4 regions of the Hymenobacter canadensis genome follow, and region 3 is predicted to be linked to each of the others. Evidence: riboswitches for the same ligand, from Rfam matches in the RefSeq annotation. Region 3 holds a riboswitch; each other region holds the start of a gene.
The links. A riboswitch is a leader RNA that binds a small molecule or an ion and turns the genes downstream of it on or off. The one in region 3 is predicted to bind S-adenosylmethionine.
Positions count from the first base shown of each region.

Region 1: another riboswitch for S-adenosylmethionine. It lies ahead of metH (methionine synthase); the one in region 3 lies ahead of O3303_RS17665 (O-acetylhomoserine aminocarboxypropyltransferase/cysteine synthase family protein).
Region 2: another riboswitch for S-adenosylmethionine. It lies ahead of O3303_RS03510 (ATP-grasp domain-containing protein); the one in region 3 lies ahead of O3303_RS17665 (O-acetylhomoserine aminocarboxypropyltransferase/cysteine synthase family protein).
Region 4: another riboswitch for S-adenosylmethionine. It lies ahead of O3303_RS08110 (phosphoadenylyl-sulfate reductase); the one in region 3 lies ahead of O3303_RS17665 (O-acetylhomoserine aminocarboxypropyltransferase/cysteine synthase family protein).

Region 1 covers NZ_CP114767.1:3,351,561-3,359,506, reverse strand. The annotation lists gene O3303_RS14375 (hypothetical protein) at 174-446, opposite strand; gene O3303_RS14370 (DUF5686 and carboxypeptidase-like regulatory domain-containing protein) at 699-3,230, opposite strand; gene O3303_RS14365 (PA14 domain-containing protein) at 3,408-4,553, opposite strand; SAM riboswitch class I at 4,735-4,848, shown strand; gene metH (methionine synthase) at 4,922-7,946, shown strand, end outside.
Region 2 covers NZ_CP114767.1:816,497-824,442, forward strand. The annotation lists gene O3303_RS03500 (EcsC family protein) at 1-422, shown strand, start outside; gene O3303_RS03505 (DUF4890 domain-containing protein) at 560-1,006, opposite strand; SAM riboswitch class I at 1,407-1,500, shown strand; gene O3303_RS03510 (ATP-grasp domain-containing protein) at 1,930-2,919, shown strand; gene O3303_RS03515 (LLM class flavin-dependent oxidoreductase) at 3,083-4,102, shown strand; gene O3303_RS03520 (amino acid permease) at 4,373-5,836, shown strand; gene O3303_RS03525 (haloacid dehalogenase type II) at 5,953-6,711, shown strand; gene O3303_RS03530 (CPBP family intramembrane glutamic endopeptidase) at 7,084-7,695, shown strand; gene O3303_RS03535 (lipopolysaccharide biosynthesis protein) at 7,770-7,946, opposite strand, start outside.
Region 3 covers NZ_CP114767.1:4,132,232-4,140,177, reverse strand. The annotation lists gene O3303_RS17680 (erythromycin esterase family protein) at 1-401, opposite strand, end outside; gene O3303_RS17675 (lipocalin family protein) at 564-980, opposite strand; gene O3303_RS17670 (LysM peptidoglycan-binding domain-containing protein) at 1,214-1,495, shown strand; SAM riboswitch class I at 1,914-2,027, shown strand; gene O3303_RS17665 (O-acetylhomoserine aminocarboxypropyltransferase/cysteine synthase family protein) at 2,411-3,793, shown strand; gene O3303_RS17660 (homoserine O-acetyltransferase family protein) at 4,009-5,058, shown strand; gene O3303_RS17655 (homoserine dehydrogenase) at 5,048-6,298, shown strand; gene O3303_RS17650 (carboxylesterase family protein) at 6,371-7,591, opposite strand; gene O3303_RS17645 (S66 peptidase family protein) at 7,759-7,946, shown strand, end outside.
Region 4 covers NZ_CP114767.1:1,877,133-1,885,078, forward strand. The annotation lists gene O3303_RS08090 (cyclase family protein) at 1-36, opposite strand, end outside; gene O3303_RS08095 (MGH1-like glycoside hydrolase domain-containing protein) at 169-2,814, opposite strand; gene O3303_RS08100 (SDR family oxidoreductase) at 3,074-3,892, opposite strand; gene O3303_RS08105 (hypothetical protein) at 3,946-4,323, shown strand; SAM riboswitch class I at 4,376-4,467, shown strand; gene O3303_RS08110 (phosphoadenylyl-sulfate reductase) at 4,781-5,566, shown strand; gene cysD (sulfate adenylyltransferase subunit CysD) at 5,714-6,622, shown strand; gene O3303_RS08120 (sulfate adenylyltransferase subunit 1) at 6,806-7,946, shown strand, end outside.

The DNA.
Region 1 (7,946 bases), 780 kb from region 3:
GGTTTATTTCGATATTATGTATAATATATTATTAATTAAGTATAAAAATATTACCCGCCTCAGAAAAACAGGGCAGCTGCTCTGTGGCGCCCCAACCCACCCAAACGCAGACTTCCCCGCCTGGCACGGAGCCAGGCGGGGAAGTATTAGGGGTTCAAAGAATCAGGCGGGGCCTAGTTCAGCCACACCGTCAGAATCACTTCGAAGCGGTGCGGGGCAAAGGCGTTGTAAAAGGGCGCCTCGCCCTGAAAGCCGAGCACGTGGATCAGCGGCATGCCTTCGGTGCGCGAATCGACCACGCGCACCGGATACAGCTCGCCTTGTGCGGGCCAGTCGCCTACGTGGTTGTAGGGGCGTTGGCTGTCGTCTACGCACCGGGCGTAATCGACGAAGGGAGCGTGCCGGGTGGCTTCGGCCAGGGTCAGGTTATCTACTTCGTATGCCATAAGCTCTTGTACAAAAAACAAGGGGTTTTGATTCATTGGAGAGCCGCACAGTGGCTCCGGGGTTGCAGGAGGTGTTTTGGGGTTATGAGGTGATGGGGTGATGAGGTAAATGGTGACAGGTAAGATTAAGATATAGAGTGGAGTAGTAGAAGTGTGCCGGGCGGAAAAAATATTCTTCCGGCACCTGCTACCCGTCACGTTTCACCATTCACCTCATCACTTCATTACCCAAAAACACCTCATCACCAAAAATCACAAACTAAACTGCAGACTGAATTTCACCCCAAAGTTACGGGCTCCCGGCGAGTTGCGGTAGGTGAGGCGGTGCAGGAAATCAACGCGCGCCACCCGGAAGATGTTTTCGACGCCGTAGCCCACCTCGGCGTAGGGCAGACGGCCCAGCGGCTGGAAGCGGGGCAGCGGCTCGCCGCTGGTGGGGTCCAGTTCCGGGATAATGGCGTCGTTGGCGCGCGCCACGCTGCCATAGAGCACGTTGCCGGTAGCTACCAGGCGCCAGTTCAGCTGCTTGAGGGCCGGCACCGAGTTCAGCAGGAAACCCTCGAAATGATGGTCGAGGCGCAGCGCCACGTACCGGTCACTCACGAACTCGAAAAAGCGCATCAGGTTGTAAGCCCCGCCGTTATAGAACGGCGACTGGTTGCCGAGGTGGGTTTTGAGTACCGGATACGGCACCGTGCTCGGGATGTAGCCGGCATCGAGCGTGTAGTTGGAGCGGCCCAGTTGGCCCAGGCGCACGCTCTGCGCCACCAGCAGGTTAAACTTGTGGTATCGGAAGTCGCCGCCCAGGAACCGGTTGAGGCCCAGCGTGTAGCGTAGCGTGGTGATGGGCAGGCGCTTGAGGCCGAAGGAGGTGCGGCGGTTCTGGTTTTCGTTCTGCACCAGCACCTCGTCGGGGGCGTAGCGCGACTCCAGCACGATTTCCGACAAACTGAACTGGTCGTCGGTGGGGGCGCCCACGCGCACGTCGCCGGTGTAGTAGGCGAAGCGGTAGAGCGGCCGGAACTGCTGGTGCCGGAACGTGACCTTCTGGGTGAAGCCCCGAAACAGATCCGACTGCAGCGACAGCGCCGACAAGTCGCGCAGCACAGGCCGGCCGTTGTCGATGTTGCCGAGGCGGGCCGAGGCCTCGAACAGCGGGTTTTCCAGCGCGTAGTCGTTGTCGAGCAGGGCCACTTGGTCGAGGTCGTGGCGGTACTCGAAGCCGATGGTGGTCCAGGAGCGGCGGTCAAGGACATGGGTGGCACGGGCGCCGTACTTGAAGCGGCCGTCGCGCACGCCGTAGGCCAGGTAGGCCCGCACCGTCCAGTCGCGGCTGATTTCGGGCGTGGTCCGGAATCCGATGCGGGGCCGCAGCCCCTCGATATTGTTGTAGCCGATGGTGGCCAGCACCGGCCCCACGTCGAATTTGCCCACCCGGTAGTAACCGTTCACCACCACATCGGCCACTTCCAGCAACGAGCGCACGGCCGGCAGCTTGCGCACCGAATCCAGCACCATCAGCGTGCGCTGCTCCTGCACGCTCAGCGTATCAGGACGGTTGCGCTCAAAGAAATTGTCGGGCTCTTTGCTGGCCGGGCCCACTGGGGGGGCCAGGGTTTCCAGCGGCCGGTCGTAGAAAGCCAGCGGGTGCTCTTTCTGAGCCTCGAAGTTGGAGTTGATGGTGACAAAGCGGGCCACCACGCCGGTGCTTTGCTTGCTGGGCCGGATGCTCACCACCACGCGCGTCTGCAGCGGCAGCCAGGGGCCGGCCGCAGTGGGCGTCATATCCTGCTTCACCTTGATCTGGTCGATGAAGTTGAGGTTGGCTTCGGGGCTGACGTACACGTCGATACGGCGCAGCGCGTAGCTGTCGGCCGTAATCCAGATGGTGCCCGTGAAGGCCAGGTCCTGGGCGCGGCGCGGCGTCACGGCCAGCTGGTAGCAATAGTCCTTACCGATGAAAATCGAGTCCTGCAGCTCGTATTCGTAGGCGAACTTCCAGCCGTCGGCAATCGGCGACACGAAGTCCTTGCCCATGATCTGCTGCCAGTTGCGGTAGAAGTCCCAGTCCTGAAACGAGGAGCCCGTCACCTGCGAAATCACCGAGCCCTCGCGCGGGGCCATGCCGCGCATGCGGCTGTGCCGGATTTCCTCGCGGCGGCGTAGCGGCTGGCGCAGCACATAGTAGCGCGAGTCGATTTCGGTAGCGAAAATGGGCACCACCGGCTTGCCGTCGGCGCCGCGCTCCAGGCCGAGGCTGTCGGCCACGGCGGTCATCTGGCGCAGCACCTTGCGGTTGCTCACCTGCGCGGGCAGGTTGTTGAGGCTGATTTCGGTGCGGTTATAGGAGTCGAACTCGAACGCCTCGAGCGAGGCCTTGTTGTTGCGGTTTTTTTGCTGCTGCACGCGCCGCATGATGGCGTAAGCCGGATTTTCGCGGGGGCGCACTATCACCTCGCCCAGACTCACGGCCCCGGCCCCCAGCGCAAAGTCGATGGTCTGGCGCGCGGCTTGCCGCCGGATGGGTTTCTTGAGGGCCGCAAAGCCCATGGCCGAAGCCACCACAGTGTCGGCCGGGGCGGTGCTGAGGGAGTAGCGGCCGTTTTCGTCGGCGGTGGCGCCGGCCGTGGTGCCGGGCACAAACACCGACGCGAACGGCACCGGCTTGCCCGTGGCCGCCTCCGTGATGCGCCCGGTCAGCAGGAGCTGTTGGGCCTGCGCCGGGCCCACTCCGGCCAGTAGCAGCAGTAAAAACAGGACGCCGAAACGGTAAGAAAACAACAAGGGCAATCGGCAGCTAGAAATCAGATAAATGACAGACGGCGAGGCGCAAGATACGGCTTTCGGGTAGCCATGTTACGCCCTTCAGAAGGCCCAAGCAAAAAACTCCGCCCTACGTTCCCTATTCCTTATACACAGAAGGATTGTAGTCAGGTTATCAAATTGTTAGGTCAGGTTCTTCTACTGCACCACCACTTCTACGCGGCGGTTGCGGGGGCGTTGCTGTGGGTCGCGGTTATCGGCCAGCGGGCGGGTGCCACCGTAGCCGCGGGCCGCCAGCCGCACCGAGTCGATGCCCTGCTGCACTAGGTACTGCCGCACCACGCGGGCCCGCTGCTCGGAGAGGCGCAAATTCAGCTGGGCGTCGCCCACGTTGTCGGTGTGGCCGGCTATTTCCAGGCGCAGGGCGGGCTGCTCGCGCAGGCGGCGGGCCAGGGCGTTGAGCGTGGGTCGGGAAGTGGGCAGCAGCGCGGCCGTGCTTTGGGTGAAATACAGGTTGGGCAACGCCACGGCCGTCCCTCGGTTCAGGCTGGCCAGGTCGGGCAGCACCGTGTCGGGCAGTGCGGGCCGTGGCTGCGGAACTGGGACCGGTGTGGGCCGGGGGCGTGGCGCGGGCCGGGTGGGGCGCGGTGCAACGGCAGAAGTCGGCCGCCGCCCAATCACCAGAGCCGATTTGACGGGCGTGATAGTCACGCCCGGTGGCAGGCCAGCCGTTTGCGGGCGGGCGGGTGGCGCAGGCTGCGGCGTGGCGGCCACCGGCACTGGCTTGGCTGAGGCCGGCAAAGCGGAGTAGAGGTAGCGGGCCGGAATGGCATCGGGCTCAATAGTGGAGTTAGGCAGTTGCCAAGCCAGCAAAGCGCGCGTGTCGAACCCCACCTGGTAGTACTCCACGCGCAGCGGGTAATAGCGGCCGCCTTCCAGCTGCAGCTGCGCCGTCACCAGTGTCACGGGCTGGTTGCGCCAAGAGCTGATGATGCGCTTGCCGCCCACCCACACCCGCATGCCATCGTCGGTAGGAACCTGAAACGTGTACAGCCCCGAAACTGGCGCGTAGAGGTGGCCCGTCCAGCGCACCGAAAAGTCCTCGCCGGCCAACCCTTCGCCCGGCGGCACAAAATGCCCGGTCACCTGCCCGGCGCGGTTGCGCTCCAGCGTCCAGTTGAAGTCGATGGTAGGGTCGAGGCGGGTGAAGGCGAGGTGCCCGAAGTTGCGGCCATTGTAGTAGGCACCCTGCAAGCCGGTGCCGGCGGTGGCGGGCATGGCCTGGCCCCAGCCCAGCTGGCTGGTAGTCAGCAACAACAAGAGCAGCCAGAGTCGGGGACGCATAAGCCAGAGGAGTAGGGGAGAAATAAATAACAGCAAGCCAACGCCGGAAAACAGTGGCTTGATATAGCCTTGGCGGCCAACAGTCCACCCTGGTTTGCGGTTAGCTGCAAGAAGCTACCGCCGCCAACCACCGAAATCCGGGAATTGAATTTCGGAAATTCCGGTTGTATCTTCGCTGTGTTACTTATCCAGAAAGACCGAGGGATTGGGCCCGATGACGTCTTAGCAACCTGAAATAAAACAAGGTGCTAACTCCCTTTTCAAGGCCTTTACGGGCGTTGGAAGAAGATAAGTACGGAACCGGCCTTCGCGCCCGGCTCTTTCTGGATAGGCACTTTTTGCTGCTGATTTTCTCTAGAAGAGCCGATATGCCGACCGCCCTCACCACCCCCGCCACTACGTCCCCCCTTCACGACATCCTGCGTCAGCGCGTGCTGATTCTTGACGGCGCCATGGGCACCATGATCCAGCGCCACCCGCTCACGGAGGAGGATTTCCGGGGCACACGCTTTGCCGACCACTCGCACCCGCTGCGCGGCAACAACGATTTGCTCAGCCTCACCCGGCCCGATATCATCCGCGGCATTCACGACGAGTACTTCGCCGCCGGGGCCGACATGGTGGAAACCAACACGTTCAGCGGTACCACCATCGCCCAGGCCGACTACGCGCTGGAGCACGTGGTATATGAGCTGAACTACGAGTCGGCGCGGCTGGCGCGGGAGTCGGCGGATGCCTTTACGGCCCTGACGCCCGACAAGCCGCGCTTCGTGGCGGGGGCCGTCGGCCCTACCAACCGCACCGCCAGCCTCTCGCCCGACGTGAACCGCCCCGGTTTCCGGGCCGTGACCTTCGATGAGCTGGCCACCGCTTACCTCGAGCAGGTGCGCGGCCTCGTGGACGGTGGCTCCGACGCGCTGCTGATCGAAACCATCTTCGACACGCTCAACGCCAAAGCGGCTTTGTACGCGGTGCAGAAGTTCTTCGACGAGGGCGGCAAAGTGGTGCCGGTCATGATTTCGGGCACGATTACCGACGCCTCGGGCCGCACCCTGAGCGGGCAGACCGTGGAGGCCTTCTGGAACTCCATCCGCCACCTGCCGCTGCTGAGCGTGGGCCTGAACTGCGCCCTCGGGGCCGACCAGCTCAAGGTGTATATCAAGGAGTTGAGCCGCATTGCCGACGTGCACATTTCGGCTTATCCCAACGCCGGTTTGCCTAACGCCTTTGGCGGCTACGATGAGTCGGCCCAGGAATTTGCGGGCGTGGTGGAAAACTACCTCAAGGAAGGCCTCGTGACGGTGGTGGGCGGCTGTTGCGGCACCACGCCCCAGCACATTGGCGAGCTGGCTCGGCTGGCCGAAAAGTACGCGCCGCGCCTCTTGCCGGAAGTGCCCAAAGCCACCCGCCTGAGCGGCCTGGAACCGTTCGGCGTGTACCCCGACAGCCTGTTCGTGAACGTGGGCGAGCGGTGCAACGTCACCGGCAGCCGCGCCTTTGCCCGCCTTATCCGCACCGGCAACTACGAGGCGGCCCTGCAAGTGGCCCGCGACCAGGTGGAAGGCGGCGCCCAGGTGATTGACGTGAATATGGACGAAGGCATGCTCGACTCGGAGCAGGCCATGACGACCTTCCTGAACCTGATTGCCTCGGAGCCCGATATTTCGCGGGTGCCCGTCATGATTGACTCCTCGAAATGGAGCGTGCTGGAAGCCGGCCTCAAGTGCGTGCAGGGCAAGAGCATCGTCAACTCCATTTCCCTGAAGGAAGGCGAGGACGTGTTCCGGCAGCGGGCCCGCACCGTGCGCCAGTACGGCGCGGCCGTGGTAGTCATGGCCTTCGACGAAAACGGCCAGGCCGACAGCTACGAGAAGCGCATCGAAATCTGCCAGCGCAGCTACGATATTCTGGTGAACGAAGTCGGCTTCCCGGCCGAGGACATCATCTTCGACCCCAACATCCTGACCGTGGGCACCGGCCTCGACGAGCACCGCAACTACGCCGTGGACTTCATCGAAGCTGTCCGCTGGATTAAGCAGAACCTGCCCGGGGCCCTCACCAGCGGCGGCGTTTCGAACATCAGTTTCTCCTTCCGCGGCAACGATGTGGTGCGCGAGGCCATGCACTCGGCCTTCCTCTACCACGCCATCCGCGCCGGCCTGGACATGGGCATCGTGAACCCCAGCCAGCTGGCCGTGTACGACGAGGTGCCCCAGGATTTGCTGGAGCTGGTAGAAGACGTGCTGCTCAACCGCCGCCCTGATTCCACCGAGCGCCTCGTGGACTTTGCCGAAACGGTGAAGCAGAAAGACAAGGTGGAAGTAGTGGCCGACGCCTGGCGCAGCCTGCCCGTGAAGGAACGCCTGCAGCACGCGCTGGTTCGCGGCATCACCGAGTTTATCGACCAGGACACCGAGGAAGTGCGGCAGCTGGTCGGCCGCCCGCTCGAAGTAATTGAAGGCCCCTTGATGGCCGGCATGAACGTAGTAGGCGACCTGTTTGGGGCCGGCAAAATGTTCCTGCCCCAGGTGGTGAAATCGGCCCGGGTGATGAAGAAAGCCGTGGCCTACCTGGAGCCCTATCTGCTGGCCGACAAGCAGAGCGGCGACCGGCAGACGGCCGGTAAAATTCTGCTGGCCACGGTGAAAGGCGACGTGCACGACATCGGCAAGAACATCGTGGGCGTGGTGCTGGCCTGCAACAACTTCGACATCGTGGATTTGGGCGTGATGGTGCCGCTGGAGCGGATTCTCGACGAAGCCCAGAAGCAGCAAGTAGACGTCATCGGGCTAAGCGGCTTGATTACACCGAGCCTGGATGAAATGGTGTACGTGGCCCAGGAAATGGAAAAGCGCGGCCTGAAAACCCCGCTCCTCATCGGCGGCGCCACCACCTCGCGCCTGCACGCCGCCGTGAAAATTGCGCCCAACTACAGCGGCCCCATCGTGCACGTCAACGACGCGTCCCGCTCGGTGGGCGTGGCCGCGGCTTTGCTCGGCTCGGCCGATGTGGAATACGCCCGCACCGTGCGCGAGGAGTACCGCCAGCTCCGCGAGGACTACGCCGGCCGCCAGCGCGACAAAAACTACCTGACCATCGAAGCCGCCCGCGAAAACGGCTTCAAGGCCGACTGGGACACTACGCCCATCGTCAAGCCGACCTTCCTTGGCACCAAGGCTTTGGAGGACTACGACTTGGCCGAGCTGGCCACATACATCGACTGGACGCCGTTCTTCCAGACCTGGGAGCTGAAAGGGCGCTACCCGCGCATCCTCACCGACGAGAATGTGGGCGAGGCCGCCACCCAGCTTTTCCAGGATGCCCAGGCCATGCTTAAGCGCATTGTGGGCGAAAAGCTGCTCACGGCCCGCGCCGTTATCGGGTTCTGGCCCG
Region 2 (7,946 bases), 1.2 Mb from region 3:
GTCTCGCCGATTTTCCGCTGCTGCTGGGCATCAAGCTGAAACTGCTCTTTGATATTGCCGCCCTCTACGGCCACGATGTACGCAGCTTCCCGGAGCGGCTCTACCTGCTGCACATCTTCCAACTGGCCTTCAGCAGCCAGCACACCCGCCGCGAAACCTACCGCCAGCTAGCAGCCTGGCCCGAAACGCAGCAAACCGTTACGGCCGAAACCTTCGACTGGCGCACTTTCCAACAGGAGTACCGCGACTACATCGACCTGGCCAAGCTGGCCCAGCTGGTACCGGTGATTGGGGCGGCCGTGGGCGCCGTGGCCAACTACCGCCTGCTGGCCCAGCTCGGCGAAACGGCCATCATGTGCTACCGCCTGCGCTGGTTTGCCGAGAAGGGCCGGATTGCTGGAGAAGCGGATCCTGCACAGTAAATGTCATTCCGAGCAAAGCGAGGAATCTGAGTAAGCACATGCAACGTCAGCACCCATATTCCTCGCTCCGCTCGGAATGACACAAAAAAACAGCCCTGACGGAAACGTCAGGGCTGTTTTTTTGTAAACTGAAAAGCTTAGCCTTTGGCTTGCTTGCTGCCCTGGTGGGCTTTGCGCTTGGCCATGCGGTCCGACTGCAGTTGGCTGTACTTGGCGTACTGGTCAGCGCTCAGGATTTGCTTGAGTTGGGCATCGTACTGGGCTTTTTTGCCCTTCATGGCCTCATGCTGCTGGCGCTTTGTAGCGGGCGTGGTGCCGGCCTGGGCTTTGTAGGCCTGCATTTCCTGGGCGCGGCTCAGGTGTAGCTGGCGAACCTGCTCAGTCTGGGCGGCGGAGAGGCCGAGCTGCTTGGTGAGAGCCTGAGCGGCGTGGGCGGCGCGCTGCTCAGGCGTTTTGGCGGCCTTGTCGCCTTTCTCGCCCTTCATGCGGTGCTGGCCGTGGGCGGCTTTGGTGGGTAGCGTCTGGGCCGAAACGGCGGCGGCGGAGAACGAGAAAGCGGCGAGGATTACGAGGAACTTCTTCATGGCTATGGTTGGAAAAATTATGGCGGGTGAAAGAAGCCCGCTGCCGTCCGGACTGGCGTTTAGGCTTCTGCAGGGTCATTTGCAACTCCGATGCCAGTTTTCAGTGCCAAGCCCGAAAAAGCGCCTCTTGAAAAATTTAAATTTTCCGGTTAAACCTTCGTTTGCTGGCTCAGTCGCGGGTTTTTATCGGGGCTTATGCTCTGAAAAAGACTGGTTTCAGCACTGGCAGGCAAGGGCCGCTGCCCCGGCTTTGGGTTGGCAGGGGCAGGCTGCTGGAGTGGAAGAAACAATCGCCGGCCGCAACAAAACGTGGCGGTTCGGGCTTTGTACAGTCCGGGTTGCGGGGGCAGCAATCCGGTTTTACCTTTGCCCCATCAATTCTTTCTAGCCCGAAGGATTGTTTTTATACAGAGGCGCTGAGAGACAGGCTCGATGAAGCGTCGGCAACCACCCGGAACCCTCCGGAACGGTGCCAATTCCTGACCATATAAAAACAAGTTGCCGTGGACGCTTCCAACAACCTCCTGCATTCAACCTCCGCTTTTTTGGCTCCGGCTGCCGCGTTGCGGCTGGCGGGCCGGGGCTGTTGTTGCTGTTGTTGTCGGGCGTAGCTAGCCCTTTCTCTGTTTTCGCGGGTACGCACCCGCCGACGTCGCACGTCGGTCGGCTGCTGCGCTAAGCGGCTTCGCGCCCGCACCTCCTCTTTTTCTCGGATTGTCACCCGATGGCCGGGCCGGGCACAGGCTTTGCGCTCCGGTTGGCGGCCTGCGGTGGCTGCTGATTCGCTCGTTGCGCGGTTTGCGGGCGGCGTAATCGGCTAGGCCGGACTTCCGTTCCTGCTTTGTTTTCTCCCGGGAGCCGGTGGCGTTGCGCTGCTGCCGGCGCCGTTTCGTTTTTCATTTTCCGTCTTTTTGCTTCTGACTATGTCATCCCTCCAAAAGCCCATTGGTATCTATTTCGAGCACCCCGAGTGGTTTAAGCCGCTGTTTGCGGAGCTGGACCGCCGCGGCCTGCCCTACGAGAAAATCGACGCCGCCCATCACCTGTTCAACCCCTCGGAAAAGGAGAGCCGCTACAGTCTGGTGGTGAACCGCATGAGCTCGTCGGCGTACCTGCGCGGGCACGGGCAGGGCATCTTCCACACGGCCGGCTTTGCCACGCATTTGGAGCGTATCGGCACGCGCATCATCAACGGCTCGGCGGCCACGGCCATCGAAACGAACAAGGCTCGTCAACTGTCCCTGTTCGAGTTGCTGGGGCTGAAATACCCGGCCTCGCGGGTCATCAACCACGCCTCCCGGGCTGTGGACGCAGCGCGCGAGCTGCGCTTTCCGGTGGTGGTGAAGGTGAACATCGGGGGCAGCGGCGCTGGTATCATCCGCTTCGATACGCCCGAGGGCCTGCAGGCCGCCGTCGACAACAACCAGATCGATCTGGGTATCGACCAGACGGCGCTGGTGCAGGAGTACGTGACGCCCCGCGGCGGCCACATTCACCGCGTGGAAATGCTCAATGGTAAGTTTCTCTACGCCATGAAGGTGTATACCACCGGCGAGAGCTTCAACCTTTGCCCGGCCGAAATCTGCCAGATTCCGGAAGAGCAGTCGGCCGAGTTCTGCCTGACCGAAGCCCCGAAAAAGGGCATCCAGGTGGAAGCCTTCACGCCGCCCGCCGAAGTAATCGAAGCCGTGGAGCGCATTGTGGAGGCCGCCAAAATCGACGTGGGCGGCATCGAGTACCTCATCGACGACCGCACTGGCGACGTGCTGTTCTACGACATCAACGCCCTGTCCAACTTCGTGGCCGACGCCGTGAACGTGGTCGGCTTCGACCCCTACGCCCGCTTCGTGGACTACCTGGAGTCGCAGCTGCCGGTGGCGGCGGTGGCTCAGGAGGAAGTAGCCACGGCGTAGGCCGACGATTCATTCAAGCAAACAATCAGAACGTCATGCTGAGCGAAGGCGCAGCCGCAGTCGAAGCATCTCTACCGCTTCGTTGCAGTAGCAATCTAACGAAGCGGTAGAGATGCTTCGGCAAGCTCAGCATGACGTTCTATCAATCTCAACTCAACGAACCATGAAATTTGGCTATTGGATGCCCATATTCGGGGGCTGGCTGCGCAACGTCGAGGACGAGCAGATGCCCACCGACTGGAGCTACGTAAAGCAGCTGGCCCAGCGCAGCGAGGCCCTGGGCTACGACCTGACGCTGATTGCGGAGCTCTACCTGAACGACATCAAAGGCACCGAGGCGCCCTCGCTGGAGGCCTGGAGCACGGCCGCCGCGCTGGCCGCCGTGACCGAGCAGTTGGAAATTATGGTGGCCGTGCGCCCCACCTTCCACAACCCCGCGCTGCTGGCTAAGCAGGCCGCCAACATCGATTTGATTGCGCCCGGGCGGTTGTCGCTGAACGTGGTGTCGTCGTGGTGGAAGGACGAGGCCACCAAGTACGGCCTGCACTTCGAGCAGCACGACGACCGGTACGCCCGCACCCGCGAGTGGCTGGACGTGGTGACCAACGTGTGGAAGCAGGACCATTTCAGCTACGACGGCAAGTACTACCAAGTGGCCGACAACGTGCTGCAACCCAAGCCCGCCAAAGCCCCGTTCCTGTACGCCGGCGGCGAATCGGAAGCGGCCAAGGACCTGATTTCGACGCAGTGCGACGGCTACGTGATGCACGGCGACTCGCCAGAGCTGATTGGGGCCCGCATTGCCGATATGCGCCGCCGCCGCGAGCAGAAAGGGTTGCCGCCGATGAAATTCGGCGTGGCCGGCTACACCATTGTGCGCGACTCGGAGCAGGACGTGAAAAAGGAGCTGGACCGCATCACCAACGTGAAGGCCTCGGCCTCGGGCTACGGCAACTACCAGCAGTGGCTGGCCGGCACCCAGCTGGAGCAGCAGGTGTCGTTGCAAGACTACTCGGTGTCCAACCGTGGCCTGCGCACCGGCCTGACCGGCACGCCCGCCCAGCTGCAAGACCGGATTGGCGCTTTCGAGGCTGTAGGCGTTGATTTTTTCCTGTTGCAGGCCAGCCCGCAGCTGGAAGAAATGGAGCGTTTCTCCGAATCTGTTATCCAGGTAGTGGCGTAACTTGGTTGCCTGAAATTCGCCTGTCATCCTGAGCTTGCGAAGGATCTTATCACGTCGAAACGAGTCGTCAAAGGATAACTCGAACGTGATAAGGTTCTTCGCAAGCTCAGGATGCCAGATAGGCAAAGCCTGACACAACCCAAAAAATCCTAGCGTCCGACCGGACATATACCCATTTTGCAGTGCGTGCAGCCGCAGCAGCGGCCCGCAGTGTCTCAACACAACTATGCAGGAGACGCCCCGGCCCGGGGCGTCTTTTTCTCCCCTTTCATGATCAGAAAATCACTGGAACTGCTGCGGCAGGAGGCGGCCGAAACCGGCGCCGGAACGCTTAAACGAAGCCTGAACGGCTTCAACCTCATTACCATCGGCATCGGCGTGATTATCGGGGCGGGCCTGTTCTCGCTCACCGGCATTGCCGCCGCTAATAATGCCGGCCCGGCTGTCACGCTCTCGTTTGTAGTGGCGGCGGTGGGCTGCGCCTTTTCGGCGCTGTGCTACGCCGAGTTTGCCTCCATGGTGCCCGTGGCCGGCTCGGCCTACACCTACGCCTACGCCACCATGGGCGAGCTTTTCGCCTGGATTATCGGCTGGGATTTGGTGCTCGAATACTCAGTGGGCGCGGCTACGGTGGCCATCAGCTGGTCGCAATACCTGCTCAAGTTCCTGAGCAAGTACGGCATCATCGTGCCGCCGCAGCTGGTGATGTCGCCGTTTGAAACGGCCACGCTGGCCGATGGCAGCGTGGTGCACGGCTTCGTCAATATTCCGGCCATGCTGATTGTGCTGGCCATTACTATGATTATCATTCGCGGCACGTCGGGCTCGGCGTGGTTTAATGCGCTGGTGGTTACGCTAAAGGTGGCCGTGGTACTAGTGTTTATCGCGCTGGGCTGGCAGTACATCGATCCGGCCAACTACCAACCCTACATTCCGCAGAATACCGGGGTGTTCGGCGAGTTCGGCTGGAGTGGGATTTTGCGCGGGGCAGGCGTGGTGTTCTTCGTGTTCATCGGCTTCGATATCGTGGCCACCATGGCCCAGGAAACCAAGAATCCGCAGCGCAACATGCCCATCGGTATCATCGGCTCATTGCTGATCTGCACCGTGCTGTTCGTGCTGTTCGGGCACGTCATGACCGGTCTGGCCAACTACACCGAATTCAAGAACAGCGCCGCGCCGGTGGCTATTGCCATTGAGAAAACGCCCTACGCCTGGCTGTCGTCGGCCGTGATTCTGGCTATCATCATCGGCTACACTTCCGTGATTCTGGTGGATTTGCTGGGTCAGAGCCGGGTGTTTTTTAGCATGGCAAAAGACGGCCTGCTGCCCCCGGTTTTCGCCCGCATCCACGAGCGGTTCCGTACCCCCCTGCAGTCGAACCTGCTGCTGGGGCTGTTCATTGCGCTGTTTGCCGGCTTCGTGCCCATTTCGGTGGTGGGTGAGATGACGAGCATCGGCACGCTGCTGGCATTCGTGATGGTGTGCATCGGCATCCTGATTATGCGCAAGCGCGAGCCCGACGCCCCGCGCGGGTTCCGCACGCCCTGGGTGCCGCTGGTGCCCATACTGGGCATCCTCACCTGCGTGGTGATGATGCTGGCGCTGCCTTGGGAAACGTGGCTGCGGCTGGCCGTGTGGCTGGCTATCGGTCTGGCCATCTACTTCGGCTATGGTCGCAAGCACAGCAAGCTGGGAAATCCGGGAAAAGCTGATGAGTTGAAGGAAGTATAAACTGAGCCAATATGCCCACTGCAACAGCCGGAGCCGCGAGGTTCCGGCTGTTTGCGTTGCGGGGTGGTTTGCGAAGAAAACCCGGTTAGCGCCGGGTTTTTTCGTATACCCCGGTTATGTCTACTCGTCGCACGTTTCTTTCCTCACTCGCGCTGGCTGCCACGGCGGCCGCGCTGCCTTCTTCGCTTATGGCCATGCCTCTCGCCGCCCGTCCCAAACTGCTGCTGTTCGACGTCAACGAAACCCTGCTGGACCTGAGCAAGCTGCAGATGGCCATCAACCAGGAGTTCAAGTCGGAATTTGCCTTCAAACAGTGGTTTTCGCTGCTGCTGCAATACTCGCTGGTGGATACCACCACGGCCGCCTATCACGATTTCGGGCAGATTGGGGCCGCCGCCCTCGATATGCTGGCGCAGGCCCTCGGCCAGCCCGCTCGCCCCGAAACGCGCAAAAAGGAGCTGCTGGGCTTGATTACCGAGCTGCCGCCGCATCCCGACGTGGTGCCGGCCCTCACGCGCCTGCAAAAAGCCGGATTTCGCATGGCAACGCTAACCAATTCTTCGGGCCCGGCCGTGAAAAAGCAGATAGCCTACGCTGGCCTCAGCAGCTTCTTCGAGCAGTTACTGAGCGTGGATGCCGTGCAGCGCTACAAACCCCACCCCGACACCTACCGCATGGCCTGCCAAACCCTGAAAACCGCCCCCGCCGACACCCTGCTGATTGCGGCTCACGGCTGGGATACGGCTGGGGCCGTGCGTGCCGGCTTGCAGGCAGCCTTCGTGGCGCGCCCCGGACAGGCCCAATACCCGCTGGCCGCCGCCCCCGCCTACACCGGACCTACGATAGGAGATATTGCCCGACAGTTGGGCGCTTAGGCGGCGCTAGTCGGTTGCGTGCGGTTTCGAAGGGGTATATATGGACCTGAATAAACGCGTAGCTTTAAGCGGTTATTCAGGTTTTATTACATGTCATTCGCGGAAACTACTGTGGTGGATATGCTTCCACCAACACCGGCGCGGCCAGCACCGGTGTACCCAACTATCAAGGAAAGCTGGGGCTTTTTGGGGTGGTATCTGCTGGCTTCGCTGGTGGTGGGAGTCCCGACCTTTTTGATAGGGGAAAAGCTGCTCTCGCTGCCGACAGCCGTGGCGCTATTGCTGGTAGCGGCGGGCAGCAATGGTACGCTGCTATGGTTTCTGCGGCGGCGGTACTCAGCCCGCTGGCCCGGTATCAACCTAAACGGACGGGTGCCCGGCTGGTTGGTCGTGGCCTTGCCTGCGTTAGTGCTGGCAGCAGATATGGTGCTCTCACTGATTGATTTGCTGCACCTGCCGGCATTCAGTCCAGACACTTATCAGAAACTGTTGAAACTACCCGCAGTGGCGTTTCTGGTTTTGTGCGTGGCAGCTCCGGTGCTGGAAGAACTATTGCTGCGGGGCGTGCTGCTGCAAGGGTTGCTGCGCAATTTTCCAGGCCGTCCGTGGATAGCTATCGGCCAGTCGGCTCTCATTTTTGGGCTGATGCACGCCAACCCACCGCAGAGCTTGGCGACGTTTGTACTGGGGTTGCTGATGGGCTGGCTGTATTACCGTACCCGCTCACTGTGGCTGTGTATGGGTGTGCACTTCCTCAACAACCTGTTCGCTTTTACGGCTATGCTGGCCACCACCGAAGCTGCAAAGGATGAAGAGATTACGGCTATGTTTGGGGCGCCTTGGATATACGTTACAGTGGTGGCACTAAGCGCCCTCGTACTGGCCGGGCTATTGTGGCGCGTACACAAAACCACTGTTTTGCCGGAAGCAGTTGTTGCAGCGGTTACGCCGCAGATGTTGGAGGTTGTGGCGGCTGCAGATTAGTTCTGGCGGAAGGCATATCAGAAATATGCTTGATAAGGTCATCTCGCCCGAAGGTGGCAACCGTTAAGCGCGGGTTACGAAGTCAGCCGTTTCAGCAGCTTCTGCAGCACCTCGCGCACCTGGGGCTCGGCGTTGGTGAGCAGCAGCAAGCCGCCGTACACGGCCGTCAGCAACGAGGAGCGTAGTAGCATCGTGATGAATAGGGAGTGCACGAATGGCACCAGCCACGCCGCCAAACCGGCCACGGCGGC
Region 3 (7,946 bases):
CACACGCCAAAAACGCTGTTGTCAATTGCCTCGGCCGCCGGCGTGCCTTTCTGCAACTCCCGCTGGGCTCGGTCCAGCTCGTAAAAGCCACTTTCGAAGGCCACCGTGGTAAAGCCCATACGCTCCTGCAGAAAGCGCATGAGCCGGATTTTGGCTTCGAACACGTTGCCTTCCCCGTGGGTCGGCTCGCCCAGCATCACCACCCGCGCCCCACCAATTTCCTGACGCAGAAACTCCAGGTCCGGGAAGTCGGTGTCGGTGGGGCTGATGCTGCGTATGGGATGGGTGGGCAGTGAGGCGGCAGCCGCACTTTGAACGGTAGCCGGGGCCATCTGGGCCCGCAGCGGGCCGGCCGCGAAGGCCAGCAGGCCACTCAGGGCTAGCATTTTTATAAAGGACATAGCAAAACACCTTGATTGTATCGGGTGGCAAGCTAAGCAGCTCGTGTATTAATGCTTACTACAGTACCATCACCCGCCTGAACGCACAACAAAAAAGCCCTTCCGCATAGTGCGGAAGGGCTTTTCAACTATTTAAACTGCTACTGTGGGTACGCAGCAGGACTACTCTTTCTCGAGACGCAGCTCAGCGCCAGCGTCGCTTTTCAGCGTGAGCTTGTCATCGGTGAGCGTTACTACGTTGAACGAGTTGCTTTGGGCAGCACCGTCGGGCGTCATGGTAATGGTTTTGCCGGCTTGGTCGAAGGTGTACTTGCCATTCACAGCACCCGCGGGCGAGGTCATGTTGTACTTACCGTCAGCGAAGAACGTGATCCGCTCGTCTTCCTGCATGTCGGTTTGCTTCACTTTGTCGCCGGCAGCGCTCAGTTCTTTGTCGGTTTTCCAGATTTTGCTCTGGGTGCCGTAGAGCATATTTACACCTTCTACTTTGCCTTCTTTGCTGCCGCACGAAGCAGCAAACAGCGAAACGAGCATCAAGAGGCTGGCCAGGTAGCGGAACGGATGGGAGAGAGTTTTCATGGGATACCGTGAATTGGTTGAGAGATGGAAAGCGTGTCTGCACCGGCCAGACAGTCTGGCCAACAGCGGGAAAACCCCAGTGTTGCGCTTCTTACGGTAGGTTGCGGCAAGATGTTTAAAGCAGGTATATATGGCTCAATAACTTATTGTCGATCTTGGCGTAAGAAGCCAGACGACAGGCTTCCGGGCTGAAAGTCGGCTCTTCTCCCACTCTTCCAAACCAACGCACGACTATGGGACTCTTTGATTTTCTCTCGAACGAAGGCGAAAAAAAGCCCGTTGAACCTGTTAAGCCCGCTACCACCGGCGGTGCTACCGATTTCTTCGGCAACGCCAACCAGGCGGCCGGCGACACCTACACGGTAGTAAGCGGCGATTCACTTTCCAAAATTGCCCGCAACCACTACGGCGACGGCACCAAATGGAAGCAGATCTACGAAGCCAACAAGGCCATCATCGGCTCTGACCCCGACAAGATCGAAATCGGCCAGGTACTGACCCTGCCAAAAGAATAGCCGTTTCCATTTCAAGGAAATGTACTAAAAGCCGCCTTGCAAAGGGCGGCTTTTTTTGTGTCTTTTCCTGGCGCTTTGGACACTAGCTAAGCTGGTTTCGCCCCCGAAAACCGGCTGGCCGCCGGCGGCATTTTCAGCCACCACCACTGCTGCAGCGGCAGTAGTCGGGGCCTTTCCGGTGCCTTACAGAAGCCGGCACATCCGATTAGCCGAATAAACTATCAATCATATAAATCAAAATATCAGATATATACACACAATTTTCACTACAGACACAGCCATCCAGAGTGCGCAGACGGCGTTTTTTCGCTCGCGCCAAAAAAAATAACGGGCGACTATTGCAGATATCAAAACTGCGCCTATACCTTTGCAACACCAACCCGGTACTCCCCCGCTCGCGGCGGGGTAGTTTTCATAGGATTTATACAGAAGTGGCGAGAGAATAGGCTCCCCGACCCACTGGCAACCTTCGACCGCGCGAAAGGTGCCAATTCCTACCCGACCAGCCATCCGGCGGCGGGGCATATAACCTCGGAGTACCATGGAAAACACCCTCGCTTTCGCCCCCCAGTATCCCACCGCTCCGGCCACCTTCGGGTCTGCCGCTTCGCCGTGGGGTTTCCGTGTTTCTGCGGTTGCCGCTCTGGCTGCCGGCCGAATGCGAATGCGCGGCTGTTGCGGCGCGTGTTGTTGCTGTTGCTAGCCTGAGTCCGGCTACGCAGCGCCCCTCCCCCCTCCTCCACACCTGACCGGTACCGGCCTGCTACGGCCCCCGGCCCCTCCTTTGCCTCAACCTGGCCTGTTCCGTGCGCGGTTCGGCTGGTTCGGCAGAGGCCTCTGCTACGCTTCGGCGCGGCATTTCAGCGGTCTACGCTCCCCTTTCCCATACCAAACGCCTTCCAAACCAGCCCTGCCATGTCCACGCAGAACCTCCACTTCGAGACCCTTCAGCTCCACGCCGGCCAGCAGCCCGACCCTGTTACCGGTTCGCGCGCCGTGCCCATTCACCAGACCACCAGCTACGTGTTCAAGAACGCCGAGCACGGGGCCAACCTGTTTGCCCTGAAGGAGTTCGGCAACATCTACACCCGTCTGATGAACCCGACCACCGACGTGTTTGAGCAGCGCGTGGCGGCCCTGGAAGGCGGCGTGGCGGCCCTGGCAGTATCGTCGGGGCAGGCGGCGCAGTTCATTGCCCTCAACAACATTCTGCAGGCCGGCGACAACTTTTTGAGCACCAAGCACCTGTACGGCGGCACCTACAACCAGTTCAAGGTGGCCTTCAAGCGGTTGGGCATTGAGGCGCGCTTCGCCGACGGCGACCAGCCGGCCACGTTTGAGGGCCTGATTGACGAGAAGACCAAGGCTATTTACTTGGAAACCATCGGCAACCCCAGCTTCAGCATTCCGGATTTTGAGGCCATTGCCGCCATTGCCCGCAAGCACGACCTGCCGCTCATCGTGGACAACACCTTTGGGGCAGGCGGCTACCTGTTCCGGCCGCTGGAGCACGGCGCCAGCATCGTGGTGGAATCGGCTACCAAGTGGATTGGCGGCCACGGCACCAGCGTGGGCGGCGTGATTGTGGACGGCGGCACCTACGACTTCGGCAACGGCAAATTTCCGCAATTTACGGAGCCTTCCGACGGCTACCACGGCCTGGTGTTCAACGACGTATTTGGCAAGAATGGCCCGTTCGGCAACATTGCCTTCATCATCCGGGCCCGGGTGGAAGGGCTGCGCGACTTCGGCCCCTCGCAGAGCCCGTTCAACTCCTTTTTGCTGCTGCAGGGCCTCGAAACGCTGAGTTTGCGGGTGGAGCGCACCGTGGAAAACGCGCTACGCGTGGCTACCTGGCTGGAGCAGCATCCGCAGGTGGAAGCCGTGAACTACCCCGGCCTGCCCAGCAGCCCCTACCACAAGCTGGCCCAGAAATACCTGAAACGCGGCTACGGCGGCGTGCTCACCTTCGCCATCAAAGGCAGCAAGGAAACCGCCACCCAGTTCATCGACAACCTGAAGCTGGTGAGCCACCTGGCCAACGTCGGCGACGCCAAAACGCTCATCATCCAGCCCTCGGCCACCACGCACCAGCAGCTTTCCGACGAGGAGCAGCGCGCCGCCGGCGTATTGCCCACGCTGCTGCGCCTGTCGGTGGGCATTGAGCACTTTGACGACATTCGGGCCGATTTGCAGCAGGCCTTCGATGCCGTGCGCAACGCCGCCACGCCGGACGCCACAGAAACTACGCTGCTGCCCGAGCCGCAGCCCGAACATGCCGCACCGCTGGAGGTGTAAGTGAGAGTGGGGTTATGGGCGGGCTGTTTTGAGAGGGCAGCCCGCCCCGCCTCCCGCCTTGCGGCACGCGGGCAGGGCATCGGTTTTTTTGTGAGAGAGGAAACCGATGGCCTGTGCCCGCCCATGGCCGGGGCTGGGCCGGCACTGCCGGCTCAGCCTGCGGGCTATGGATATTTTCAAGGCCCCGGTGGCCGATTCGCACCGCTAATCATACTATGAGTTCTACCATTTCCTCCGACGAGCCGCACGTGTTCCGGTTGCCCCGGCCGCTGCGGCTGGAAAACGGGGCGCTGCTGCCGCAGGTGGAAGTAGCCTACCAGACCTACGGCCGCCTCAACGCCGCGCGCGACAACGTGGTGTGGGTATGCCACGCCCTCACGGCCAACGCCAACGTGCTCGACTGGTGGCCCGGCCTGTTCGGGGCCGGCTGCCACTTCGACCCGGCCGACTGGTTTGTGGTGTGCGCCAACGTGGTGGGCTCCTGCTACGGCAGCACCGGCCCCGTGGCGCCGCCCAATTCCACGGCGGAGTCGCTGTACCACGCGTTTCCGCTGCTGACCGTGCGCGACCTGGTGGCGGTGCATGAGGCGCTGCGCGAGCACCTGGCTTTGCGCCAGATCAATACGCTGATTGGAGGCTCGCTGGGCGGGCAGCAGGCCGTGGAGTGGGCCGTGCAGCAGCCTACGCTGTTTGAAAATCTGGTGCTGATTGCCACCAACGCCCGTCATTCGGCCTGGGGCATTGCCTTCAACGAGGCGCAGCGGCTGGCCATCTTCGCCGACCCGACGTACGCGGCGGCCACGCCCGAAGGCGGCGCGGCCGGCCTGCGGGCCGCCCGCGCCATGGCCCTGCTCAGCTACCGCAGCTACGATGCCTACCAGCGCAGCCAGACTGAACCCACCGACGACGCGCTGGACGGCTTCCGGGCCAGCTCCTACCAGCGCTACCAGGGCGACAAGCTGGTGGCCCGCTTCAACGCTTACTCCTACGTAGCCCTGAGCCGCACCATGGACTCGCACCACGTGGGGCGGGGCCGCAGCGGGGTGCGGGAGGCGCTGGGCCGCATCCGGGCCCGCACCCTCGTGGTGGGCATCACCTCCGATGTGCTGTTTCCGCCCACCGAGCAGCAGCTTTTGGCCCAGCACATCCAGGGGGCCATGTATGCCGAAATGGACTCCCAGTACGGCCACGATGGCTTTCTGCTGGAAACCACCCAGCTCACGCATTTTCTCGAACGATTTTCCGTCCAGACCTATGTCCATTAATTCTGCTCCCGCCCCTGCCCCGCTTCGTATTGGCCTGATCGGGTTCGGCTGCGTGGGCCAGGGCCTCTACGACATCCTGCAGCAACAGCCCGAATCGGGCTTCGAAATTGCCCGCATTGCCGTCAAGAGCACCACCAAAGCCCGCACGCTGCCGCTGGACCGGTTCGATTTTCAGGCCGACGACCTGCTGCAGGATGCTTCGCTGGATGTGCTGGTAGAGGTGATTGACGACGCCGACGAGGCTTTTCGGCTGGTGCGCGAAGCCTTACGCCAGGGCCGCCGCGTGGTCACGGCCAACAAGGCCATGCTGGCCCGCCACCTGCAGGAGCTGGTGCAGCTGCAGCAGCAAACCGGCGGCACGCTGCTCTACGAAGCAGCTGTGTGCGGCAGCATCCCCATCATTCGCACCCTCGATGCCTACTTCGGGGCCGAGCCACTGCGCAGCGTGACCGGCATCCTCAACGGCTCCTCAAACTACGTGCTGACCCGCATGGGCGAGCAGGGCGCCGACTACGCGCCGGCCTTGGACGAGGCCCAGCAGAAAGGCTTCGCTGAAACCGACCCCGCGCTGGACATGGGCGCCTTCGACCCACGCTCCAAAACCGTGATTCTGGCCGCCCACGCCTACGGCACGTTCCTGCAGCCCGATGAGGTGTTGAACCTGGGTATCGAGAGCATCAGCGCCGTGGATATTGCGTTTGCCGCCACGCTGGGCCGCAAAATAAAGGTGGTGGCCGGCTTGCAGCGCCTGCCCGACGGCCGCGTAACGGCCCTGGTGACGCCGCTGCTGGTGGCGCCCGAGTCGCCGCTCTACGCCGTCGACCATGAATTCAATGGCGTGGTGATTGAGGCCGATTTCGCCGGCGAGCAGTTTCTGCGGGGCCGCGGGGCCGGTGGGCACCCCACTGGCTCGGCCGTGCTGGCCGACCTAGCCGCCATCCGCCAAGGCTACGCCTACCAATACCCGAAGCTGCACGCCGCGCCACTCACCTACGCCACCGACCTGGAGCTGGAAATCTACCTGCGCACCGATGAGGACCGGCTGATTGACGCGCTGGACTTCACCGAAATATCGGAGGAAGCCGACGAGGACGGCTACGTGGTGGGCTACGTGGCCCTGGCCAACCTGCTGCGCCTCCGCGACAAGCTGCGCGAATACGGAGCCTTCGTGGTGCGCACCGGCCAGGTGCGGCCCCTCTCCTCCCCGGTTGCAGCCCGGGAGTTTGAGGATGCCCTGTAGAACAGTCTTTACAGCAAAATGCCCCGCCGACGGCTTGTCGGCGGGGCATTTTGCTGTAATGGAATTGCCTATCTACTCAAACACCACTCGCACGTCGGCCAACTGCTCGGCGCGCACTATATAGGTGCCGGCGGGCAGGTTCTCGCGTAGCAGCAACTGGTCGGGCTGCTGCCAGCGAAAGCGGCGCACCACGCGGCCGGTGAGGTCGAGGAGCTGCGCTTGCTGGGGCCGGAACGCTACGCCGCGCGGTACGGCCAGCCGGATTTCAGTGGTGGCGGGCACCGGGTAGGCCTGGGTGCCGACTTTACCGGTGGCCCTGGCGGCGCTCAGCACCGTGCCGGGCTGACGCAGCAGCGGGCGCAGAAAGTCGCGGATGGTTCGGAAGGTGGTATCGGCGTAGGCCAGGCCGGCGGCGCTGGTGCTCTCGAAGGGAATGTGGCCGGCGCCGCGCAGGGTGCGCAGCGTGTTGGGGATGCCCACGGCGGTGGCGCGGGGATTGAGCCGTCCGCTGCCTACCACATACTTGGGCGGCAAGCCGCCCCCGACGCGGCCCTGCGCGTAGGGCACTACCGCATCGGCAGTGCCGTGCACGCTGCAGAGCGGCGCGTTGCCGGGTTCCAGATAATTCACGCTTTCGGTGGCGCCGCTCAGGTTGAGCACGGCCAGCGCGGCGCTGCTGTAGCCGGGGTTGCCACTGCTGCCTTCGATGCCGCCCAGCGTCGCCAGCCCCACGTAGGCCGGTACTTCGCTGTCTTTATCAAGATAGCCGACCTGCAGGGCCGCAAACGCGCCGGCCGACGAGCCGCCGACCACGATGTAGCGCGGGTTGACGCGGTAGGTGCGGGTGGTAGCGGCGTCGCGGCGGAAGAAGCGCACGGCGGCACGCAGATCCTGCATGCCCCGGATGGAGGCCCGGGCCACGTTTACGGTATCAAACGGGAAGAAACCGAGACGGTATTCGATGCTGGCCGTGACGTAGCCGAGCCGGGCAAAGCGGGTGCAGACCGCCACCATATACGGGTCGGTGCGCGAGCCTACCAGAAAGCCGCCTTGGTGCGCGAAGATGATAACTGGCCGCCGGCTCACGGTGTCGCCGGTGGGCTGGTAGATGTCCATGAGCAACGTTTGGGTGGTGCCGGCGAAGTTGGGCGCCGACCCATAGGTGACGTTGCTGCTGACCGTGACATTCTGAAAGACGGGCTGGTAGTAGCGGCCCCGCGTGGTGTCAATCTGGGCAGAAGCAGCCGTGAGCAAACCCAGGCAGGCTAGCAGCAGCAGTACGATTTTCTTCATGGCGAGCAGCGTTAGACGGTGGCGCGAAAGAGTTTCCGCAGTTGATATACAAGCAATTGGAGCGGCCCAGACAACCTACGTACAGCTCCGCAATCCTCGTTGTCAGGACGAGGAAAACCGGGGCAGGGTTCCGTAAGTTTGCGGCTGCCCCTACCATCGGCCCGCTTATGCCTACTACTGCCCCTCCTTTCCTGCGCCCCCACGACCAGGTAGCCATTGTTTGCCCCGCCCGCTCGGCCTCGCACCAGGAACTGGCTGCCGCCGTGGCCGTGCTGGAAAGCTGGCAGCTGCGCGTGGTGCTGGGCGAGAGCACCAACAGCACCCACCACCAGTTCGGCGGCGACGACGGCCTGCG
Region 4 (7,946 bases), 2.3 Mb from region 3:
GTCGGAAATAGTGGTCGTGAAGTCAAGCCAGGACATAGTTGTAGGGCTTAGGGATTAGGGCTTGGGGCTTAGGAAACTAGGAATTGGGACTTCGGGAATAGGGCTTGGGCTCGGAAAGTGAAACATTCCATGTCCTAAGCCCCAAGCCCTAATTCCTAAGCCCTAAATCTATTCTTCCAGATGGCGGTACTGCAGGAGCTTGGCAATGAGGCCGGTCCAGCCGGTTTGGTGGCTGGCGCCGAGGCCCTGGCCGGTATCGCCGTGGAAGTATTCGTGGAAGAGCAGGTAGTCCTGAAAGTGAGGGTCGGTTTGCAACTGCCGGTCGTCGCCGAAAGCGGGGCGGTGGCCCTGCTCGTCGCGCAGAAACAGCTTGGTGAGGCGCTCGGTGAGGGCCTGGGCAATTTCCTGCAGCGTGTGCATGTGGCCGGAGTTGGTCGGATACTCCACCTTGAACTCGGGCCCATAGTAGTGGTAGAACCGCTGCAGCGACTCGATAATCAGGAAGTTCATGGGCATCCAGATGGGGCCGCGCCAGTTGCTGTTGCCCCCAAACAGCGACGTGGTGGACTCGCCCGGCTCGTAGGCCACCACGGCATCTGGGCCATCTTCCACCTGCAGCCGAAACGGGTGCTGGAGGTGGTAGCGCGACAGCGCCCGCACGCCGTAGTCGGACAGGAACTCGGCCTCATCGAGCATGCGGCGCAACAGCAGCTTCATGCGGTGGCCGCGCAGCAGCGAGAGCAGGTGGCGCTGGCCTTTGCCGGGCTCCTGCCAGCGGCTCACGAGGGCCGCCAGGTGCGGGCGCTGGTCGAGAAACCAGTTGAGGCGGCGCACAAACTGCGGCGCCCCGCGCAAGGCGTCCTCATCCAGCACCTCCACCGCAAACAGCGGAATCAGCCCCACCATGGACCGGATGCGCAGACTGATGCGGCCTTTATCGGGCGTGTTGAGCACGTCGTAGTAGAACTCGTCCTGTTCGTCCCACATGTCAATCTCGCCCTCCGAGAAGCTGCTCATGGCGTGTGCGATGTAGAGGAAGTGCTCGAAGAACTTGCTGGCCATGTCCTGATACACCGGGTTGGTCTTGGACAGCTCCAGCGCAATGCGCATCATGTTGAGGGCAAACATGGCCATCCAGCTGGTGCCATCGGCCTGCTCGATATGGCCACCGGTGGGCAGCGGCGCGCTTCTATCAAACACGCCGATGTTATCGAGGCCCAGGAAGCCGCCCTCGAATACGTTGCGGTTGTGGCGGTCCTTACGGTTCACCCACCACGTGAAGTTCAGCAGCAGCCGGTGAAACATGCTTTCCAGAAAGGCCGTGTCGGGGTTGCCGCTGTGCTTGAGGCACATTTTGTAGACCCGCCAGGTGGCGTAGGCGTGCACCGGTGGGTTCACGTCTTCCAGCTTCCACTCATAGGCCGGCAGCTGGCCACTGGGGTGCATGTACCAGTCCTGGCAGAGCAGGCGCAGCTGCTGCTTGGCGAAATCCACATCCACCAGGGCCAGCGGAATGCAGTGAAAAGCTAAGTCCCAGGCCGCGTACCACGGGTACTCCCACTTGTCGGGCATGGAGACGATGTCGGCGTTGCTGAGGTGGCGCCAGCCACTGTTGCGGCCGTGCCGGCGTTCGGGCGGCGGGGGCGGCATGGCCGGGTCGCCGTCGAGCCACTGGGGCACGTCGTAGTAGTAGAACTGCTTGCTCCAGAGCATGCCGGCCAGGGCCTGGCGCTGCACGTTGCGGGCGTCGGCGCTAGCCAGGTCGTGCTGCAGGTCGGCGTAGAACTGGTCGGCCTCAGCTTTGCGCTGGCTTATCAGCGCTTCAAACTCTTCAAACGGCGCCGCGAGGCCGGGCGCGGCCAGCCGCACGCGCACCGTGCGGCTCTCGCCGGGCGGCACGCTGAGGGTGTAGTGCGCGGCGGCCTTGGTGCCTTCCCGGGTTGGGTTGACAGCTTTTGCCACGCCCTGCACCACATATTCGTGGATGCCGTCTTTGCAGTAGGGGGCGGGATTGGGCGCTTCGTACAGGCGGGCCGTGTTGGTTTCGTTGTCGCAGAACAGCAGCGCGCAGGGCTGGTCGGCAGGCTGGTCGCAGTAGAGCTCCAGGACCGGCAGCTTGGCGTGGTCTACGCAGATGCGGTGGTCATCGGTGGCGGCCAGGCGGGGCTTGTAGGCGTCGTTGCCCCAGCTCCAGGTGTTGCGAAACCAGAGCTGCGGCAGCACGTGCACGGGCGCTTCGTGGGGGCCTCGGTTGTGCACTGTAATCTGCATGAGCAGGTCGGCGGGGCCGGCCTTGGCGTAGTCGAGAAAGACGTCGAAATACCGGTCCTCGCGGAAAATGCAGGTATCGGTCAGCTCAAATTCGGGCTTCTGGCGGTTGCGGCGGGCGTTTTCGCTCACCAGCCAGTCGTACGGAAACGCGTGCTGCGGATACTTGTAGAGCATCCGCATGTAGGAGTGGGTGGGCGTGTTGTCGAGGTAGTAATACAGCTCTTTCACGTCCTCGCCGTGGTTGCCTTCGGGGCTGCTGAGGCCAAACAGGCGTTCCTTCAGGATGGCATCCTGCCCGTTCCAGAGGCCCAAACCCAGGCACAGCAGCTGCTGGTCGTCGCAGACGCCGCCGAGGGCATCCTCGCCCCAGCGGTAGGCCAGGCTGCGGGCCATGTCGTGGGTGGTGTAGTTCCAGGGCTGGGCGTCGTCTGAGTAGTCTTCGCGCACGGTGCCCCACTGCCGGTCGCTCACGTAGGGCCCGAACTGGTGCCAGCGTTGTTGGCCCTCTTTCAGCTCCTTCTGTCGGCGCTTTTCCTCGTTCATTGGATGGAATTTCTGAGTGATAAAGGCACCGTATCGTCGTGCCGCTGGCCCTGGTCTGCGCCGACGAAGTCGGCAAGACCGGTGGCCGGCCCACCGCCCCGGTCTCCGACCGGAGGACGCGCAGCGGCCATGCCGCATGGCGCCGCCCGAGTTCTACGCCAGTCTGGAGACTGGCCCGATTCGGAGGCCACCGGTCTTGCCGACTTCGTCGGCGCAGACCGGGGCTAGTGCGGCCAGCCGCCAGCCGCCGACCGTCTGCTCAGCCGTTGTCGGCGAAGCCGGGGTAGAGCGTCATGCCGCCATCGGCGAAGAGCGTGATACCGGTCACGTAGTCCGACTCGTCGGAGGCCAGCCACACGGCCACGTGGCCGATGTCGGCTGGCTCGCCGACGCGGCCGTAGGGAATGAGCGTGAGCAGGTTTTTCTCCTCCTGCGGCGTGTCGCGGGCCGAGTGGTTGATGGGCGTGGCAATGGCGCCAGGGCCGATGCTGTTCACCCGGATGCGGTGCGGGGCCAGCTCCTGGGCCATGGTCTTCATCAGCTGCATGACGCCGCCCTTGCTAGTGGCGTAGTTGACGTGGCCGGCCCAGGGAATGAGTTCGTGCACCGAGCTCATGCAAATGATTTTGCCGGTGGCTTTGGAAATTTCCGGCTGCGGACCGCGCCGCACAAACTCGCGGGCGGCCTCGCGGGCGCACAGAAACTGCCCGGTCAGGTTCACGCCAATGACTTTCTGCCACTGCTCCAGGGTCATGTCCAGCAGCGGGGCATCGTCCTGGATACCGGAGTTGTTGACGAGGATGTGGAGCGTGCCGGCCTGCTCGCGGATCTGGTCGAACATGCGCAGCACGTCCTCTTCCCGGCTCACATCGGCCTGCACGGCCGTGGCCTGGCCGCCGGCCTGCTCTATTTCGCGCACCACTTCGGCCGCATCATTGGCACTGCGCGAGTAGTTGACGAACACCCGGGCGCCCTCGGCGGCCAGAGATTTAGCCACCCCGGCCCCGATGCCGGAGCTACCGCCCGTGACGAGGGCTACCTGGTTTTGGAGGCGCTTGGAAGAAGAAGGTGCAGGCATAGTTGGCAGGCAAGGTGTACCCTGTAAGACTAGAATGCGCGGCCGTAGGTTACATGAAGTTTCCGCTACCACCGCTGAAAAGCAGTTTTCTGAGGTCAGTTTTCGCCCAAAAGCCGCCAGCATTTCTCTCCCTGAACGGGGCCTGCCGGGGCTGTTTCGGCGACGCCGTTCGAGAGGCTGTGGCCAGCTCAGCCGCTGTGGCAAACTGCCCGGCCAGACGTAGGGCATGGCAGCAGATTCTGCGCTTTGCAAGGCTGCCTGCGCGTCATTTTTTCAGGCATTTGCCGCACATCCTGCATCACTCTTCACAGTCCGAACACCTTTATTATTTCCTGTTCAAAATACTGAAAACAAACGCATTAACTCATAATACAAAATCTCAGCACCGCACTGTAAAAGCCCTCATCACAAAATATAATTTGGAAGTGTAAAATTTCAACTTCTACCTTTGTGCCACCAATTCTTTACCCCCCGAAAGGATTGTTTTTATACAGAGGCGTGGAGAGACAGGCTCGACGAAACGCCGGCAACCAGCGGACCTTCCGAAACGGTGCCAAGTCCTGACCATATAAAAACAACAAGCCGTGAAATCCTTGTTCAACACCGCCACCGTTTCCGCTACCTTCTGTGCCGTACAGCATGGATGTTGTGGTATGCGAGGCATGGGCTGTTGTCAGGGCTAGGCACGCTCCCGTTTTCCTGGTTTGTGCGCCGCCTGCCGCTGAGCTGACTTGCGCGTTTTCGCCGTTGGCCAGGGGAACCGCACGCCCTTTTCTGTTGCGCCGAAAACCGCGCTGCGCCGCTGCGTAGGCCGTTTTCGCCGAAACCATCTTCCGGCCGGAATGCCCTTGCCCCAGGCGGGCCCCTTCCTCCTCACCCTTCCTGCTCATGTCCGTAGCTGATGCTGCGCCGGCCGCCCACGCCTTGCTGGACCGCCTGCGCCCTCACCTGGTGGCCGCCTACGCCCTGGAGCGGCTGCGTCTGGTGGCCGACACCTTCCCCGGTCAGGCCGTTTTTTCCACCTCTTTCGGGCTGGAAGACCAGATTATCAGCCACCTGATTTTCACCCACGACCTGCCCATTGCGGTGTTCACCCTCGATACCGGTCGCAACTTCCAGGAAACCTATTCCACCTGGAACAAGACGCTGATCCGGTACCAGAAGCCCATTGCGGTGTACGCCCCGCAGCGCGAGGACCTGGAAAACCTGCTTCTGCAGAAAGGCCCGAACTCGTTCTACGAGAGCGTGGACAACCGCAAGGAGTGCTGCCACATCCGCAAGGTGGAGCCCCTCAGCCGGGCCCTGGCCGGCCGCGGGGCCTGGGTCACCGGCATCCGGGCCGAACAATCCCAGAACCGGCAGACCATGGACCCGCTGGAGTGGGACGCGGCGCACAACCTCGTCAAGATCCACCCGCTCTTCGACTGGACCTGGGAGCAGGCGCTGGCCTTCGTGCAGCGGGAGGGCATTCCGGTGAACCCGCTGCATCAGCAGGGTTTCGTGAGCATCGGCTGCGCCCCCTGCACCCGCGCCATCAAGCCCGGCGAGGATTTCCGGGCCGGCCGCTGGTGGTGGGAGGACCTCGCGGCCAAGGAGTGCGGCCTGCACGCCACCACTCATCACGACGGCCCCGACCCGGTGGTGGAGCCGGTACCAAACCACATGTCATCCTGAGCGGAGCGAAGGACCTTACCCCGCCAGAACAGCTCTGCGCCCTCTGCGTCCTTTCCGAGCTAAAAACAGCTGAACGACCATCGTGCAAACGTAATAAGGTCCTTCGCAAGCTCAGGATGACATTCAAAACCTAAAATCCAGAAGTATATGAGTACCACTTTCGATTACCTCGACCGGCTGGAAGCCGAAGCCATCCACATCCTGCGGGAGGTGGCGGGGCAGTTTGAGCGGCCGGCCCTGCTGTTTTCGGGCGGTAAGGATTCCATTGTGCTGACGCGCCTGGCCGAAAAGGCCTTCCGCCCCGGCCGCTTCCCCTTTCCGCTGGTGCACGTGGATACCGGCCACAACTTCCCCGAAGTGCTGCAGTACCGCGACCTGCTGGCCGCCCAGCTGGGCGAAAAGCTGGTGGTGCGCAAAGTGGAGGACACCATTCAGCGCCAGCGCCTGCGCGAGCCGGGCGGCAAGTTCCCCAGCCGCAACCCGCTGCAGACCTATACGCTGCTGGAGGTGATTGAGGAGTTCGAGTTCGACGCCTGCATCGGCGGGGCGCGGCGCGACGAGGAGAAGGCCCGGGCCAAGGAGCGCATCTTCTCGGTGCGCGACGAGTTTGGCCAGTGGGACCCCAAGCGCCAGCGCCCCGAGCTCTGGAATATCTACAACGGCCGCATCCAGAAGGGCGAAAACGTGCGCGTGTTCCCCATTTCCAACTGGACGGAGCTGGACGTGTGGCGCTATATCCAGCGCGAAAACATTCCGCTGCCCGACATCTACTTCGGCCACGAGCGCACCTGCGTGGTGCTGCCCTCGGGCCAACTGCTGGGCCTTTCGGAGCATTTGCAGCTGGATGCCGAAGACGAAATCGTGACCCGGCAGGTGCGCTTCCGCACCGTGGGCGACTCCACCTGCACGGCCGCCGTGGAAAGCGACGCCGCCACCGTGGAGGACATCATCCAGGACCTGCTGCTGGCCAAAGTAAGCGAGCGGGGCGCCACCCGCCTCGATGATAACATCTCCGAAGCCGGCATGGAAGACCGCAAGCGCAACGGGTATTTCTAAGTGGTGAGCTTCTATTAAGACCGTCATTCCGAGTGAAGGCGAAGCCGGAGCCGAGGAATCTCGCTAGAGGGTAATCTAATTACTACCACAACATCAGCACGCGAGATTCCTCGACTCCGCTCCGCTGCGCTCGGAATGACGGTCTGAAAACTCACCATTTCACCAACTCACCATCTCACCTCAATGGACTTACTTCGATTTATTACCTGCGGCAGCGTGGATGACGGCAAGAGCACCCTGATCGGGCGGCTGCTGTACGATTCGGAATCCGTGTCGCTGGACGTGCTGGCGGCGCTGGAGAAGCGGCAGGCTTCCAACGGCACCGTGGACCTGGCTTTGCTGACGGACGGCCTGCGGGCCGAGCGCGAGCAGGGCATCACCATCGACGTGGCCTACAAGTACTTCACCACCCCACGCCGCAAGTTCATCATCACCGATGCACCCGGCCACGTGCAGTACACCCGCAACATGGTAACGGGCGCCAGCAATGCCGACCTGGCCATTGTGCTGGTGGATGCGCGCCAGGGCGTGATTGAGCAAACCCGCCGCCACACCCTGATTGCGGCCCTGCTGGGCATCCGCCACTTCGTGCTGGCCGTGAATAAGATGGACCTGGTGAACTACGACGAGGCCGTTTTCGACCGCATTGCCACCGACTACGCCGAGCTCACCAACCACTTCAACCTGCCCGCCGCCACGGCCATTCCGCTCAGCGCTTTGCAGGGCGACAACGTGGTGAAGCCCAGCCAGCACCTGCCCTGGTACACCGGCCCGAGCCTGCTGGCGCACCTGGAAAGCGTGCCCGGCGCGGTGGAAACCAAGTTTGCCCCGCGCTTCCAGGTGCAGTACGTGATTCGGCCCCAGACGCCCGAGCTGCCCGATTACCGCGGCTACGCCGGCCAGGTGCTGAGTGGTGAGTACCGCCGGGGCCAGCGCGTGCGGGTGTACCCGTCGGGCCTGGAATCGGAAATCGAGGCCATCGAAGTCAACCAGCAGGAAGTGGAGGTGGCTCACGCGCCCCAGCCCGTGGTTATCCGGCTGCGCGACGACGTGGACGTGAGCCGGGGCGACGCTCTGGTGCCGGCCGGCCCGCAGGCGCCCACCCTCACCCGCGAGCTGGAAGCCACCCTGTGCTGGATGAGCGAGCAGCCCCTCTGGCCCGGCCGCAAGCTGCTGGTGCAGCACCATTCCACCCTCACGAAGGCGGCCGTTTCGGCCATCCTCTACAAGGTGAACGTGCACACCTTCGCCAAAGCAGCTGCCGAGCAGGCCCAGCTCAACGACATCGTGCGCATCCGTCTCAAAACGGCCCTGCCCCTGGCCC